2 linked regions of the Methanococcus voltae PS genome follow. Each later gene encodes a partner of the first gene's protein in a complex. Links are inferred from orthologs where the notes say so. Each region holds a gene or a part of one and is shown on either strand. Other genes may lie near its edges. The genes, in order: tuf and rpl12p.

Region 1 (7,669 bases):
AACGTTGGAATTAAAAGAGAATACGAAGAAGGTAATATTTAATTAAATAATTATATATTTTAAATAATTCTATATTATTATTTATTATTTTTTTAATCCATTTTTAATATGTATTTCGTATGTTTTATTTATTTGTAATTTCACAGTTTGTTATTTTAAAAATTTTGAACTATGCAAAAGTATAAAAATAACGTATTACTATTAAATATTTCGTATTAGTCAAAACCGTACAAATATATTTTTGTACAACAAAATGATTAATCGATTAATAAATTAAAACTTTGTAATTTATTAATTGGAGGACTTTTTTTCTAAATTGCGAATAGCATCGGAAAGAAACACCCCTCTGGAGAAAACTGAGAAGGAGGTAAATTATGGATATCAACAGAGCAATCAGAGTAGCTGTAGATACTGGTAAGGTAGTATTAGGTACAAAACAAGCTGTTAAGAACGTAAAACACGGTGAAGGGCAATTATTAATTGTTGCAGGTAATTGTGCGAAAGACGTTATGGCAGATTTAGAATATTATACTAAATTATCAGGCGTTAAATTATTCGTACACGATGCCACATCACTTGAACTCGGAGCTATTTGTGGTAAACCATTCCCTGTATCCGCATTAGTGGTAATGGAACCTGGTAACTCATCTATTTTAAACTTAAACAAAGAATAATTCAGGTGATGTTTTATGAGAATTAAACTTAATACAGAAGATATAATGAGAATCAGTTTATTTGAAAAAATGACTGGCGCAGATGTCATTGATTCAGTAGCTGATGAGGAAAAAATTACATTCGTTATCAAGGAAGGAGATATCGGTGCTGCTATTGGAAAAGGTGGAGAAAACGTAAGAAACGCAACCGAAAAATTTGGCAGAAAAATCGATTTAATTGAATATTCCGACGATGTAAAACAATTTATTAGAAACATATTCGCACCTGTGGAATTAGAAGATGTTTGGACTAAAAAATTCGGTGACGATTTAGTAGTATACTTAAGAATCCACCCTAAATTAAGAAGGGCTATTATCGGAGACAAAGGAAAGAAAATTGATTCCGCAGTTGACTTGGTTAGTAGACTTTCCGGTGTTAAAAACATCAAAGTTATCGCAGGATTGAGAAAAGACAATAAAAAGGTTGCTAAAAAAGAGGAAGCACCAGTAAAAGCTGAAGAGGTTAAACCTGAAGTTAAACCTGAAGCTGAAGCTGTAAAAGCTCCTGAAGCTACCGAAACACAAAATGCAGAATAATTTAAGAATTTAAAATCGATTGAATTTATTTATTAAAATTTTTAGTTGTTATATAATTATACTATTAATAATTAATTTAATAATATAATAAATTATAATCTAATAAATTATAATGCAATAATATAATCGATTGGAAAATTATGAATATGCTAGTCATAGGTGATTAAATGGCAGGAAGTAAAGCTCCAAGAGGAGAATTTGCAGGTAGAAAATTATTCTTAAAAAGAAAAGAAAGCAAATGGCACCAGTACAAATTCGTTAACAGAGAATTAGGCTTAAAATTAAAAGCTGACCCATTAGAAGGTGCTCCAATGGGAAGAGGTATTGTTGTTGAGAAAGTAGGTCTCGAAGCAAAACAACCTAACTCTGCTATCAGAAAATGTGTAAAAGTTCAATTAATTAAAAACGGAAAAGTTATTACCGCATTTGCACCAGGTAACCACGCTATCAACTTCATCGACGAGCACGACGAAGTAGTTATCGAAGGAATCGGTGGTCCAACAGGTCAAGCTAAAGGGGATATTCCTGGAGTAAGATATAAAGTTGTAATGGTTGGTAAAAACTCAATCAGAGAATTAGTTAAAGGTAAACAAGAAAAAGTTAAAAGATAAGTTCATTAAATAAGTTTTAATTTTATTTAACCTTATTTAATCTTAGTAATACTTTTAATTTTAAATTTCTTTAACTTAATACTTAATTTAAGATTAATAATTTATAATTATCAATAAATTCGGAAAAACATTCGGAAAACAAAATCACAAATCACAAAAATAACAATGGACGGTGAAATTTTGGAAATTAAATTGTTCAATAAATGGGATTGTGAAGCTGTTACAGTTAAAGATCCAAGCTTAAGGTCATACATTAGCTTAGAACCTGTTTTAGTACCTCACACCGCAGGAAGATACTCAAAGAAAATGTTCGATAAATCAAAAATGAACATTGTAGAAAGAGTTTTAAATAAATTAATGGCTGAACAAACAAATACTGGTAAAAAATACGAAGCTTTAGCAGTTATGGAAGAAGCCTTAGAAATCATCGCAAAAAGAACAAAGGAAAACCCTGTTCAAGTTTTAGTTGATGCTTTAGAAAACGCAGGACCTAGAGAAGAAACAACAAGAATTTCATACGGTGGTATCGCATTCTTACAATCAGTTGACGTTTCACCTGTAAGAAGATTAGACACTGCTATAAGAAACATCTCATTAGGTACCTTAAATTCAGCAAGAAAAAACAAAAAATCACTTGCAAACTGTTTAGCTGATGAAATAATCTCAGCTTCAAAAGCAGACATGCAAAAAAGCTTTGCTGTAAAGAAAAAAGAAGAAAAAGAAAGAGTTGCTCAATCAGCAAGATAATTGAGATATTGAGTTATATCCATTTCTTTATCTTTAGAATTTTGTAATTATGCAATAATTATATTATAGTCGTATTAAATGATACATCATTTATGATTATAATAATTCTTTTCAATTTATTCGTAAATGTTGAAATTGTAATCTTAAATAATTTATCAATAATCTTAAAGTATGAATTATTTGTTAATTAACATTTAATTAATATATGATTAATAAAATTGATAAATAATTCTAAACTGGTTATATTAATAATTATTGTACTTAGATTAACTAATGTATTATAAAATTAAATTTATAATAAAAGTATAATAAAATATAATTCTTCAAACTTCAAAATCAATTATTCGATTCGGTGAAATAATGGGAAGAAGAGCAAAAATGGTAGAAAAGGTTACCAGTTTAATGGAAACCCACGATAAAATCAGAAACATCGGTATCTGTGCACACATCGACCACGGTAAAACAACATTATCAGACAACCTCTTAGCAGGTGCTGGTATGATATCAAAAGAATTAGCAGGGGACCAACTTGCTTTAGACTTTGATGAAGAAGAAGCAGCAAGAGGTATTACAATCTACGCTGCTAACGTGTCAATGGTTCACCAGTCAGAAACCGGAGAACACTTAATTAACTTAATCGACACACCAGGTCACGTTGACTTCGGTGGTGACGTTACAAGAGCAATGAGAGCTATCGATGGTGCTATCGTTGTATGCTGTGCAGTAGAAGGTGTAATGCCACAAACTGAAACAGTTTTAAGACAAGCTTTAAAAGAAAAAGTTAAACCTGTATTATTCATAAACAAAGTTGACAGATTAATCAACGAGTTAAAATTAACTCCTGAAGAATTACAAGGAAGGTTTATGAAAATCATCGCAGAAGTTAACGTTTTAATCGAAAAGATGGCTCCTGAAGAGTTCAAAAAAGAATGGTTATGCGACGTTATGGGTGGTAAAGTAGCATTTGGTTCAGCTTACAACAACTGGGCTATTTCAGTACCATACATGCAAAAATCAGGTATTTCATTCAAAGATATCATTGATTTCTGTAACGATGAAAGACAAAAAGAATTAGCTGACAAAGCACCTTTACACGAAGTATGTTTAGATATGGTTATCAAACACTTACCAAACCCAGTTGACGCTCAAAAGTACAGAATTCCAAACATTTGGAAAGGTGACATTGAGTCAGAAATTGGTAAATCAATGATGACCTGTGACCCTAACGGTCCTTTAGCAGGTGTTATCACAAAAATTATCGTTGATAAACACGCAGGAGCTATCTCAGCATGCAGATTGTTCTCAGGAAGAATGAAACAAGGTGACGAATTGTTTTTAGTTGGTGCAGAACAAAAAGCAAGAGCTCAACAAGTTTCAGTTTTCATGGGTGCAGAAAGAGTTCAGGTACCAAGTATTTCAGCAGGTAACATCTGTGCTATTACAGGTTTAAAAGAAGCAACAGCAGGGGAAACTGTTTCAGCATTCTCAAACAAAATGGAACAAGCTTTCGAAGGTTTATCACACGTAAGTGAACCTGTTATTACAGTTGCTATCGAAGCTAAAAACACAAAAGACTTGCCAAAATTAATCGAAGTATTAAGACAAATCGCAAGAGAAGATAACACAGTTAGAGTGGAAATCAACGAGGAAACCGGTGAACACTTAATCAGCGGTATGGGTGAACTCCACATCGAAGTTATCACAAACACAAAAATCGGCAGAGATACAGGTATCGAAGTTGATGTTGGTGAACCAATCGTTGTTTACAGAGAAACAATCAACGGTACAAGCCCTGAAATTGAAGGAAAATCACCAAACAAACACAACAAATTGTACTTCATCGTAGAACCTTTAGAAGACAGTGTATACCAAGCATATGTTAAAGGCGACTTAAAAGATGAAGACTTCAAGAGAAAAATCTCATCAGAAGCAGAAGGTAAGTTTGTAGAAGCTGGTTTACCAAAAGACGAAGCTAAAAAAGTTATGTCAATCATGGGCGGTAACTTAATCACAAACTTAACTAGAGGTATCGTACAGTTAGACGAAGCTAGAGAGTTAATTATCGAAGGTTTCAAAGAAGCTGTAAGAAACGGTCCTTTAGCTGCTGAGAAAGTTCAAGGTGTAAAAGTTAAATTAATGGATGCAACTTTCCACGAAGATGCAATCCACAGAGGTCCAGCACAAATTATTCCTGCGGTAAGATTCGGTGTTAGAGACGCTATTACACAAGCTAAACCAGTATTATTAGAACCTATGCAAAAAGTATATATCAACACACCACAAGATTACATGGGTGATGGTATGAAAGAAATCAACAACAGAAGAGGCCAAATCGTTGATATGGAACAAGAAGGTGACATGTCAATTATTAAAGGTAGCGTTCCTGTTGCTGAAATGTTCGGATTCGCTGGTGCAATCAGAGGGGCTACCCAAGGTAGATGTTTATGGTCCGTTGAATTCTCAGGATTCGAAAAGGTACCTGCAGAAATACAACCTAAGATTGTTCAACAAATCAGGTCAAGAAAAGGTTTAAAAACAGAATAATTAAAATAATTAGAATAACCAGAATAATTATAAAATAGGATAATTACATATGAATTAATATAGTGAACTTATAATTGATTATAATAATTTGCAATATAATTATTATGGATTTATAATATCAATTAATTCATATGTACTTATTTAAAAATAGTGAAATTGAGTAAAATTATAATTAGGGTACAAAAATCTTACACGATTAATCATGATTAATTTTGAAAAATCCAAAAGATTTTAACAATATACCATAAAATATATATACTCATTTTTACTATCATATTACAAATTATACTTATTTAGAAATCTCTTGATAAGATAAATTATACTTACAAAAATCAAATAAAACAAGAATAAATACAGGTGACAATATGGCAAAAGAAAAACCAATATTGAACGTTGCATTTATCGGACACGTTGATGCTGGTAAATCAACCACAGTAGGAAGATTATTATTAGACGGTGGAGCTATCGACCCTCAGGTAATTACAAGATTAAGAAGAGAAGCTGAAGAAAAAGGTAAAGCTGGATTCGAATTTGCTTACGTTATGGACGGTTTAAAAGAAGAAAGAGAGAGAGGTGTTACAATTGACATCGCTCACAAAAAATTCCCTACCGACAAATACGAAGTAACAATCGTAGACTGCCCAGGCCACAGAGACTTCATTAAAAACATGATTACCGGTGCTTCACAAGCTGACGCAGCTGTTTTAGTTGTTAACGTAGATGACCACAACAACGGTATTCAGCCACAAACAAGAGAACACATCTTCTTAATCAGAACATTAGGTGTAAACCAATTAGCTGTTGCAATTAACAAAATGGATACAGTTAACTTCAACGAAGCTGACTACAACGCTATGAAGAAAATGTTAAGCGAAGAGTTATTAAAAATGTTAGGTTACAACCCTGACAACGTACCTTTCATCCCTGTAGCTTCATTACACGGTGACAACGTATTCAAAAAATCAGAAAACACAAAATGGTACAAGGGTCCTACAATTGCTCAAGTTATTGACTCATTCCAACCTCCTCAAAAACCAACAAACTTACCATTGAGATTACCTATCCAAGATGTTTACTCAATCACTGGTGTAGGTACAGTTCCAGTTGGTAGAGTTGAAACAGGTATCATCAGACCAGGAGACAAAGTTGTATTTGAACCTTCAGGCTCAGTAGGAGAAGTTAAAACAGTGGAAATGCACCACGAACAGTTACCTTCAGCAGAACCAGGAGACAACATTGGTTTCAACGTAAGAGGTGTAGGTAAAAAAGACATCAAAAGAGGAGACGTTTTAGGTCCAGTTGACAACGCACCATCAGTTGCAGCTGAATTTGACGCTCAAATTGTTGTTTTACAACACCCTTCAGTTATCACAGCAGGATACACACCAGTATTCCACGCACACACATCACAGATTGCATGTACCTTTGCAGAGTTAAGCAAAAAGTTAAACCCTGCAACTGGTGAAGTTTTAGAAGAAAACCCAGACTTCTTAAAAGCTGGTGACGCTGCAATCGTTAAATTAATACCAACAAAACCAATGGTTATTGAAAACGTTAAAGAAATTCCACAACTCGGTAGATTCGCTATTAGAGATATGGGTATGACTGTAGCAGCTGGTATGGCTATTAAAGTTGTAGCTAAAAACAAATAATTAGATTAATTCTAATTATTTAATTTTTAATTTTTTAATTATAATTCTTATAATTATTATATTTATTATACAATTCATTACATACCTTAAATGAGGCTAAATTATGCAAAAAGCAAGAATAAAATTATCAAGTACAAAACATACAGAATTAGACGGTGTATGTGACCAAATTAAAGCAATCGCTGAAAAAACAGGTGTTGATTTAGCAGGTCCAATTCCATTACCAACAAAAACATTAAAAGTTACAACAAGGAAGTCAACCGACGGTGAAGGTTCATCATCATTCGACAGATGGACAATGAAAATTCACAAAAGAGTTATCGACATCGAAGCTGACGAAAGAACCATGAAACACATCATGAAAGTAAGAATTCCTGAAACCGTTCAAATTGAAATCGAATTAAGAAACTAATTGAATAGTTAGTACTTAAAGATGTTTGATTCCAAGAATTGAAGGCTTTTTTTAAAAATAATTAATATTTCATAAGCCATGAAAAATATTGTTTTCCCTTTATGGGATTTCAATAACCTTTTTCTTTTTAAATTATTTTAGTTTTTATTTTATTATCTTATCATTACAGTATTTTTATTATTACCATTATTATTTTATTAGTATATTATTTCATAATTAATTTTATAACTCTCGTATATTCGAGTACCTTATTTAAATTTGATATGTTTTGATATTAATCTTTATATACTATGAAATCAATGATTAATTATACTGCAATTCACAGTAATTGCAGTGTATGTTGTGACCGTATTTCATAGTAAATACGGTGTATTATCTTTAAATGAGCTTTTTTAAAATAGTTTTGAACTTATTATGGAAATTTTATAAATTTTATAAAAATAGAATATAAAA
Region 2 (10,004 bases), on another replicon or contig:
CCTATATACTTATAACTACCGAAATTATGAGTATGATAAATAATTATTTATTAAGTATAAAATGTAATTATTACAAGTATTATATTACAATTTTAAAATTTTTTATAATTACGCTATATAACCATAAACCATATTGGTGAAAACATGATTAAAATTATAAAGCAAACGGAAAACTACCTTGAATTTGAATTAAAAAACGAAGACCATTCGTTACCTAACATATTAAAAGATATAATGTTAGTAAAAGAAAATGTAATAATGGCTTCATACAACGTTGAGCACCCGGTTTTAGACCCTGAAAGTGGTAAATATATCTCAAACCCAGTTTTAGTTTTAAAAACTGCTGAAGGAACTAGTGCAGTTGAGATTTTAAAAGAAAGTTTAAGCGATTTAATCAAGTTATGTGATGAAGGATTAAAAAATTTATAATCCACGTATTTTAATACATATATTGAGTTATAACTCTCCATATATACTATTTTTTTAATTTATTAAGTCTTTAAAATGATAATATTGTACATTAAATTGTGATGTAAAAATATTAAATAGAAAGCTATTTAATCCATAAATTAAATAAATTTGTACTATTAAATAGTTAAATATTTACATTTTTAAACATTGTTGGTGAAAAAATGGTAGACGTTATAAACCAGAAAAATCCCATTTTAGCAGGTATTTTGTCCTTTTTAATTGTTGGTGCAGGTCAAATGTACAACGGCCAGATTAAAAAAGGTATATTGTTACTTATAGCTGGTTTAATCTCAGGATTTTTATTGTTCTTCTTAATTGGATTTATATTATTACCTATTGTTTACATATATGCGATTTACGACGCTTACACTACTGCAGATAAAATAAATAAAGGCGAAATATTTATTAATTAAATTTATATTTTTTTATTTTTTAATATTTTTTATTACCCATACTACAAATTTCTATATATAGTTTAACGACAATAGCATTATACAATATTATTTCTTTAAAAATTTTTAAAACATTTAAAACATTTAAAACATTTAAATTTTATTTTTATCGTAGTAATATTTATATAATAGTTAATCAATATTAGATTTGCTCCATGTTAAGACTGAGAAGTCATATAACAATTACAGGAGGCTACACAATGGACAGTGTAAAAATAATAAACGCAGTGAAGGAGGCTCGAAATTCAGCAAAGCCGCGAAACTTCACACAGTCTGTTGACCTTATCATAAACCTTAAAGAGCTTGATTTGTCAAGACCTGAAAACAGGATGAAACAACAAATCGTTCTCCCAAGTGGTTTAGGAAAAGAAATCAACATTGCTGTGATTGCTAAAGGAGATTTAGCTGCTCAAGCTGAAAGCATGGGCCTCACTGTAATAAGACAGGAAGAATTAGAAGAATTAGGAAAAAATAAAAAGCAAGCTAAGAAATTAGCTAACGCAAACCAGTTCTTTATTGCACAAGCTGATATGATGCCTATCGTAGGTAAATCATTAGGTGCCGTTTTAGGTCCTAGAGGTAAAATGCCACAACCTGTTCCTGCTAATGCAAACCTTAAACCTTTGGTTGAAAGATTTGGTAAAACCATTAGCATTAACACAAGGGATAAAGCATTTTTCCAGGTTTACGTAGGTAAAGAATCAATGAGTGATGAAGAACTTGCAGCAAATATTGAAGCAGTATTAAATACTGTTGCTAGAAAGTATGAAAAAGGACTTTATCACGTTAAAAACGCATTTACAAAACTTACAATGGGTGCTTCTGCGCCTATAGAAAAGTAGAGGGGTTGAGATTATGAGTGAAGTAAAATTTGAACATAAGATTGCCTCTTGGAAAGTAGATGAAGTTAACTCATTGAAAGAATTACTTAAAAGTGGTAATGTAATTGCTCTTATCGATATGATGGAAGTTCCTTCAGTTCAACTTCAAGAAATTAGAGACACAATCAGAGACTCAATGACTTTGAAAATGTCAAGAAATACGTTAATGAAAAGAGCGATTGAAGAAGTCGCTGAGGAAACAGGTAATCCTTCATTCACAAAATTAATTGATTGTATGGAAAAAGGTGCTGCACTTATTGCAACCGAAATGAACCCATTCAAACTCTACAAGACTCTTAACGAGAGCAAAAGCCCTGCGCCAATTAAAGCTGGAGCTACTGCACCTTGTGATATTGAAATTAAAGCTGGTTCAACAGGTATGCCACCAGGACCATTTTTAAGTGAATTGAAAGCTGTAGGTTTACCTGCTGCAATCGAAAAAGGTAAAATTGGTATCAAAGAAGATACAATCGTTGCTAAAGAAGGAGATGTAGTATCCGCTAAATTAGCCGTGGTATTATCAAAATTAGATATTAAACCTATGGAAGTAGGTTTAAATGTATTAGGCGTTTACGAAGATGGAATTGTATACGACCCTGAAATATTAAAAATTGATGAGGATGAATTCCTCGCTAAATTACAAAGTGCTTACACTGGTGCATTTAACTTATCCGTTAATGCAGTTATTCCAACATCAGCTACAATTGAAACAATCGTACAAAAAGCATTCTCCAATGCTAAGGCTGTATCAATTGAAGGCGCATTCTTAACATCAGAAACCTCAGACGCTATATTAGGAAAAGCTACCGCTCAAATGTTAGCAGTTGCTAAATTAGCTGGTGAAGATGCTTTAGATGATGAATTAAAAGGAATGGTAAGTGGTTCAGAAGTAGAATCAGCTCCTGCAGCTGAAGAAGCTCCTGCAGCTGAAGAAGAGAAGAAAGAAGAAGCTCCTGCATCAGTAGGTATGGGATTATTATTCTAAAATCTTCAATTTTTTAGTATATCATATGAATAAATTTAATATATTTGATTATAGAAATATAATTATAGGAAAAATAACGATTTAAAAAAAATCTAAGGTATATATTGAAAAAATATATATACTTCAATAGATTATCTGAAAACTAATAATTATAAAAACACAAAACTAAGTAAATTATTAGTATTTGAGGTGTACTTTATGGAATACATATACGCAGCTTTATTATTAAACTCAGCAGATAAAGAAATCACAGAAGATGCAGTTAAAGCAGTTTTAACCGCTGCTGGTGTAGAAGCAGACGATGCAAGAGTTAAAGCATTAGTTGCTGCTTTAGAAGGAGTAGACATTGAAGAAGCTATTGCAAAAGCAGCAGCAGCTCCTGTTGCAGTTGCAGCAGCTCCTGCAGCAGCTGAAGCTCCTAAAGAAGAGAAAAAAGAAGAGAAAAAAGAAGACAACGGTGCTGCAGCAGCAGCTGGTTTAGGCGCTTTATTCGGATAATTAAATTAAATCCGAATACTCTTATTCTTTTTAATAAATCATATGATAAAACTTGTTAATTTGGAACATTTAATATTATTAAACTATTTTTTATATCATCTTACAGATTATAATTATATATATTAATATAAAAATATATTTATAAATTTAAATATAGTTATATATCACATATTTAGTAACTATTTTCTGCATATTTAATAGAATATAATAGAATAGGGTGTAATATAATATAATATAATTGGGACTTATATTTAATAAATTATAAAAAGTATATAAATACCTTTATATACTATATAAATAAAACTTATATTATATGTAATATAGGTGAGAGCTATGGAACCTGAAATAAAAATTGTTAATGTGGTAGTTTCAACACAGATAGGAACAGATATAGACTTAGAATATGCTGCAGATGTTTTAGACAACGCAGAATATGAGCCAGAGCAATTCCCGGGTTTAGTTTGTAGATTAAGCGACCCAAAAGTTGCATTATTAATATTTAGAAGCGGTAAATTAAACTGTACTGGTGCTAAAAATAAGGAAGAAGCAGTAATAGCTATTAAAAAGATAATTGCAGAGCTTAAAGAAGCAGGTATGGAATTAATTGAAAATCCAGAAGTTAACGTTCAAAACATGGTTGCTACAACCGAATTGGGCATGGAACCTAACTTAGATGATATTTCGACATTAGAATGTACTGAATACGAACCAGAGCAATTCCCGGGTTTAGTATACAGATTAAGCGACCCAAAAGTTGTAGTATTAATATTTGGTAGCGGTAAAGTTGTTATAACAGGTTTGAAGAAATTTGAAGACGCATATATTGCATTTAACAAAATATTGACTACATTAAAAGAGCTTGAAGAAGAATTTTACTAATAAATATTAATACATATTACCTATTTTATCCATTTTTAAAACATACTACTAATTGTATATTTTTATTTTTACAGCATATTTTTTAAATAATTTTTATTTTCATCATATTAAATCAATACAATAACAATTATTGGGAGATATTAAAATATGTATATATACTATAATTGTGTACTTTTTATGTAATTTAATTTTAATTTAGGTTAAGTCCATTATTTTATTGATTTATTAGAAAATTATATAGTAACTAATTATACAGGTGCATGTGAAATTATGATTGCCATTATCGATTATAACGCAGGAAACTTAAGAAGCATTGAAAAAGCATTTTCAATTTACGAAAGGGACGTAAAAGTTACAAATGACCCAGAAATTATATTATCCGCAGATAAAATTGTATTACCTGGCGTAGGAAACTTTGGAGATTCAGTAAAGAATATAGAAGCTGTTAAATTTGATGAAAAAGTATGTGACAAAATAAATACAAATTGTTCAAACTTAAAAGAGTTAATTACCCAAGATATTGGAAAAGTACCTTTTTTAGGCGTCTGTGTTGGAATGCAGTTATTATTTGAAAAAAGTGAAGAAAGTGAAGGAGCAGGATTAGGCGTATTTAATGGAGAAGTAGTTAAATTTACCAATGTTCCAAAAATACCACATATGGGTTGGAATAACGTCAAACAAATCAAAGATATACCATTATTTGAAGGAATAAAAGACAATGACTACTTTTATTTTGTCCACTCATATTATGTAAAAACTTTTGACGAAAAAATAATTGCAGGTATTTGTGATTACGGTACAAAGTTTACCTGTGCAGTTAATAAAGATAATATATATGCTACACAGTTTCACCCTGAAAAAAGTGGAAAATCCGGCTTAAAAATGATTGAAAACTTTGTAGAATTAATTTAAAAATAGAAATAAAAATAAAAGTAAATATAAAATAAAAATAAAATAAGAAATAAAAAAATAATATAATATAATATAATAAAAAATAAAATTAAATTCTATTTTTTTATAAATTAATATATTGGTCATATCATTTTATTTATTATAATAAGTAATCTTTAGCTACGTCAACGCCACATCCTGCGTTGTATCCAAGTTTTTTAAGACCTGCTTCAATTAATGCTAAAGTACCTAATATATGGTGCTCTTTTACACTACCCATGTGTCCTACTCTAAAGATTTTACCTTTTAAGTGAGCTTGACCACCTGCAACTAAAACGTCGTAATCTTTGTTTAAAGTTCCTCTGAAATCCTTGTCACTTATTCCTTCAGGGTATAAAGCAGATGTAACTGTTACAGACCTTGCTCTTTCTTTTGCGAATAATTCAAGACCCATTGCTTCTAAACCTGCTCTTGTAGCTTCTGCGAATTTATCGTGTCTTTTGAATCTGTTGTCCAAACCTTCGTCAAGTACAAGCTCTAAAGCTTTATTCATTGAATAGGTCATTGATACTGATGGTGTGTAAGGTGTTTCTTTACTACTGTCCCATTTTTTCTGGTAAGCTTTGATATCCAAATAGAATGATTTAGTCTCGGTATTATTGATAACGTCCCAAGCTTTGTCATTTACTGAGATAGCTGCCATTCCAGGAGGTGCAGCAATACATTTTTGGGAGCCTGTTACACAAATGTCGATGTTAAATTTATCCACATCTACGTAATCGCCACCTAATGAAGAAACTGTATCTACAATGTAGATTGCGTCGTGTTTTTTCACTATTTTTCCAATCTCTTCGATAGGGTTTTTTACACCCGTTGATGTCTCGTTGTGAACGATGGTAACTACTTTTGTATCAGGGTTTTCTTCGAGTGTTTCTTTAACCTTTTCTACATCTGCCATGTCTCCCCATTCATTATCGAGCTTTATTGTGTTTGCTTTATAGGTATTTGCAATTTTGTAAAACCTGTCTCCAAAGTTTCCATTTACTATGTTTAGTACTTTATCCCCTTTGTCCACGGTGTTTGAAATTGCCATATCCATTGCTGCAGTTCCTGAACCTGTTATTAAGTGAGCGTCATGTTTTGTTTGGAAAACTTTTTTCATTTTGTCCACTGTATCTTCCAAAAGTGCCCCATAATCTGCGGTTCTATGCCCAATAATAGGTAAGGACATTGTGTTTAAAACTTCGTTTGGAACCATTGTAGGTCCAGGTATCATTAATAACTTTTCAGTATTCAATTTCATCAAATCCCTCGAGGATATTGTTGTTTTATTTTTTAGTTTATTATTTGGAATTATTTATAAATTATTTTATTATATTTTAACTATATTCTATATATTTTGATATATTATACATATTTTTACATTGTTTAATAGTATAAATAGTTAATTTATTTAGAATACAATATATTTAGGGCACTAATTTTAGAATACTAATATTAGTAAATATAAATAATCCAATATTATTATCGATATCCTTTTTAATTACTATTATATAATAATTAGCATAACTAAATTTAAAATAAAATGTCAAATAATACGTCAAATAATAAGGATATACCTATAAAATATAATAATTTAATAATTCAAGGTATGAGGGATAAAATGAACAAAAACGAAGAAAATAAAAGTCCATTTGAGGATAAAGTTTGTGAAATTTGTGGAAAACCTGCAAAAACATATCGATTTGGAGCTATAATCTGCGAAAATGAGGAATGCCTTAATAAGGCGATGAGTCAACGAGGAGGTCCTGCAGGACATCAGCTAAGAGTGGCTTCTATAGGTACCTTGAATCCGGTTAAAATTAGCGCAGCTCAGGAGGCCGTAAGTCGTGCCGTAGGTAGTGTTTTGATAACTTCAGTAGATGCAGATAGTAAAGTATCTGACCAGCCTATCGGATTCGATGAAACATTTAAAGGTGCGTACAATAGGGCAAAAGAAGCGTACGATAAAGCTTCTTCGATGTATGGTATAGGTTTAGAAGCAGGTATTGTTGAAATTGGTGAAAAAAAGTTGGACATCCATATTTGCGTAATTTACGATAGTTTTAGACATACTGTGGGTACATCTTCAGGATTTCAAATACCTCAGGAAATACTTTCAGGGATTGAAAAAGGTGTTGAATGTGGAGAAATTGCAGGAAAAATATACAATAATCCAGAAATAGGTAAAAATATAGGTTTAATAGGACGTCTTACTGATGAAAACATCGTTAGGAAAGATTTATGTAAGCAAGCCATTACTATGGCGTTAGTACCAAGATTAGCGCAGAATATGACCACTAAATTCTAAATTATATTTATAATACTGTTTTAATTAGGATTTATTTTTTTATTTTTTTATTTTCACTTATAACCACAAACAATAGATTATTTTGGATATTCTAACAAATAAAATATAATTAAATGGTTAAATTATTAAATAAAATAGAAAAGCATAAAAACATAGGTTGGATAAATATATAAAAGTAATTTAAAGAATTCTACAAATTTTATAAAATTTATAATTTATTAGTACTCAAATTAAAAATAAAACATTATATAGGACATTTAATAATAGGTATTATTGAATTCACTACATCAACATATTGCTTGGCTTAGCTAACAGGGTATTCGTGTCAATTTATCATTTTTAAAAACTAAGATTAAAAAATACGAAAATTGAAAATTGAAAATTGAAAAAATATGAATAAGCTTAAATACCGATAATAATCTAATTTAATATATAATGTGTTATTTTTGTTTTCACATTGGGAGAGGATATTGTGAAAGTAAATAATTTAAAATGTGGCTACTGTGGGGCATGCGTTGGCATATGTCCGAGGAATGCAATAGAACTTATTGAAAATAAAATAGAAATCGACAACGAAAAGTGTAAAGGTTGTAAACTTTGTAAAGAAATATGTCCAGTAAATGCTTTGGAGGAATAAATATGAGGGCACTAATTAACAGTTACGACGTCGTAGTTATCGGCGCAGGACCTGCGGGGAGTATGGCTTCGTATAATGCTTCAAAGATGGGAGCTAAAACACTATTAATAGAAAAATCACAAGAAATAGGTGAACCAGTACGTTGTGCTGAAGCAGTTCCTAAAATTGATGAATTATATGGGATACCTGCAGACCCAAGTTTTGTACGTACCACATTAGACGGTGGTTACATAATAGCACCAAACGGTAAAGTAATAGCAATTAGGGGTGGAAAAACTGATGGATACGTTGTTGAAAGAAAAATATTCGATAAACACCTCGCAATCAGAAGTGCAAACCAAGGCACTAAAATCGCCGTAAAAAGTAGAGTTACAAATATCGAAAAAGAAGGAAGTGGATATGTTATAACTATCAATCATATGGGCGAAGAATACAAAGTAAGAACCAAAATAGTTATTGCTGCAGATGGTGTTGAAAGCTCCATGGCCGAGATGGTTGGTTTAAAATCTAAAAAGAATGTTAAAGAAGTATGTTCTTGTGCGGAATATGAAATGATAAACGGAAAATGTATTGACGATAAAATGCTCGAGCTATACTTTGGAGGCGTTGCACCACAAGGTTATGCCTGGATATTCCCAAAAGGAGATACTGTAAACGTAGGTTTAGGTATTATCGGGGGTAAAAAGAGTGCATTAGAGTATTTAGATGATTTTATAACTAATCCTATACTTGAAGGAAGATTAGAAAATGCCACACCTGTTGAATTTAAATGCGGTGGTGCACCTGTTGGAGGACCTATTGAAAAAACGTATGCTGAAGGTTTCATTGTTGTGGGTGATGCTGCGGGTCAGATTAGTCCATTAACTGGTGGTGGAATATCACTTTCTATGGATTGCGGTTTAATTGCTGGAGAAGTAGCTGCAAAATGTATTAAACAGAACAATTGGTCCGAAGAAGCTATCAAAGAGTATGAAACAATTTGGCACGAAAAATATTTACATTTACTCAATAATGACTTAAAATATAAAAGTATCCTTCAACAATTAACTGATACAGAATTAAACGCCATAGGAGATTCTATAGAAGGGGATTTAGATGATGTGAATGTTCCAAAAATAGCATTAAAGGCAGTTAAAAAGTCACCGTCATTATTGAAATACTTAAAAGAGATATTATAAAAATTAAATTAATTTAAATTAGTCTAATTTATTTTTTAAATTATTTTTTGTTGATTATTTTATTATTTTATTATATTATTATTTACTAAACATTTTAAATATGCTTTTCCTATATTCGTAAATAAATAACAATCCAATAATGAATATAACTAATAAAACGTTTTCTTTTACAAATATTGATAAATAACCCACTTTAGGAATTACAAATAAATTATCATTCCAAGATAAAGCTCTTTTCTTAATTTGCTCTGGTTTGACAAGTTCGGGGTCCCTATCCTGATTATTATCCCCTTTGATGATATAGTAGATATTACCATTTTTATCAGTGTAATTTCCAATAATCCTATGAATTACAGGCCTAATATTTCCGTTATCAGGGTATATTCCATACTTATAATTTTCATATACTATTAACTGGTTAGGATAATTCCCCAATTCGGGAACCCAGTGCGCATCGTAAATAACTACATCCCCAGTCTTTACATTGTTTAAATCAAATTCAAAACCGGCGTTTTCAACTAAAACAAAGTCCCCTCGTTCCATTATTGGATACATACTATTGGAAACAACTACATTAACATGTGTCCAGATTAAAAAGAACAGTACTACGAAAATTACAAATTCTAAAATACTTCTACTGATTTTTTTATTTTTTTTATTTGTTTCAGTATTTTTATTAGGTTTCTTATGATTATTATCTTTATTATCCAAATCAGATATCTCAAATGTATTATTACCTTTATTGTTGGTTTTATTGCGAGTGGATTTTTTAGTAATAATAC

What was found.
Region 2: the proteins of tuf (region 1) and rpl12p are in contact, whole or in part, in a crystal structure (PDB 3WY9), measured with the Pyrococcus horikoshii proteins. The link is inferred for Methanococcus voltae PS from one-to-one orthologs. Residues at the interface, in WP_010885563.1 of Pyrococcus horikoshii: Lys125, Glu126, Phe129, Arg132, Thr133, Lys165, Leu166, Thr169, Lys324, Gln326, Leu359, Ala360, Ile369, Glu372, Ile384, Ile422, Ser423, Gln425; in WP_010886059.1 of Pyrococcus horikoshii: Glu96, Glu97, Leu100, Leu103, Ser104, Ala105, Leu106, Phe107, Gly108.

What each region holds. Positions count from the first base shown.
Region 1 is NZ_JANUCQ010000001.1:356,615-364,283, forward strand. Bases 4,787-7,660 are described here. They hold tuf (translation elongation factor EF-1 subunit alpha), read left to right. Parts: upstream 4,787-5,517; coding sequence 5,518-6,804; downstream 6,805-7,660. Other genes in these bases: M2325_RS01810 (elongation factor EF-2), read left to right, coding at 4,787-5,152; rpsJ (30S ribosomal protein S10), read left to right, coding at 6,908-7,216. Also shown: rpoA2 (DNA-directed RNA polymerase subunit A''), read left to right, coding at 1-42; M2325_RS01790 (50S ribosomal protein L30e), read left to right, coding at 375-674; M2325_RS01795 (NusA-like transcription termination signal-binding factor), read left to right, coding at 690-1,250; M2325_RS01800 (30S ribosomal protein S12), read left to right, coding at 1,418-1,861; M2325_RS01805 (30S ribosomal protein S7), read left to right, coding at 2,042-2,608; more of M2325_RS01810, read left to right, coding at 2,969-4,786. UniProt on the Methanocaldococcus jannaschii protein: GTP hydrolase that promotes the GTP-dependent binding of aminoacyl-tRNA to the A-site of ribosomes during protein biosynthesis.
Region 2 is NZ_JANUCQ010000002.1:482,566-492,569, forward strand. Bases 1,927-4,637 are described here. They hold rpl12p (50S ribosomal protein P1), read left to right. Parts: upstream 1,927-2,987; coding sequence 2,988-3,287; downstream 3,288-4,637. Other genes in these bases: M2325_RS05470 (50S ribosomal protein L10), read left to right, coding at 1,927-2,789; M2325_RS05480 (TATA-box-binding protein), read left to right, coding at 3,621-4,166; hisH (imidazole glycerol phosphate synthase subunit HisH), read left to right, coding at 4,437-4,637. Outside these bases: M2325_RS05455 (DNA-directed RNA polymerase subunit L), read left to right, coding at 145-429; M2325_RS05460 (DUF4870 domain-containing protein), read left to right, coding at 633-884; M2325_RS05465 (50S ribosomal protein L1), read left to right, coding at 1,124-1,765; more of M2325_RS05470, read left to right, coding at 1,779-1,926; more of hisH, read left to right, coding at 4,638-5,078; M2325_RS05490 (pyridoxal-phosphate-dependent aminotransferase family protein), read right to left, coding at 5,218-6,360; yjjX (inosine/xanthosine triphosphatase), read left to right, coding at 6,721-7,407; M2325_RS05500 (4Fe-4S binding protein), read left to right, coding at 7,880-8,044; M2325_RS05505 (geranylgeranyl reductase family protein), read left to right, coding at 8,047-9,222; M2325_RS05510 (S24/S26 family peptidase), read right to left, coding at 9,301-9,933. UniProt on the Methanocaldococcus jannaschii protein: Forms part of the ribosomal stalk, playing a central role in the interaction of the ribosome with GTP-bound translation factors.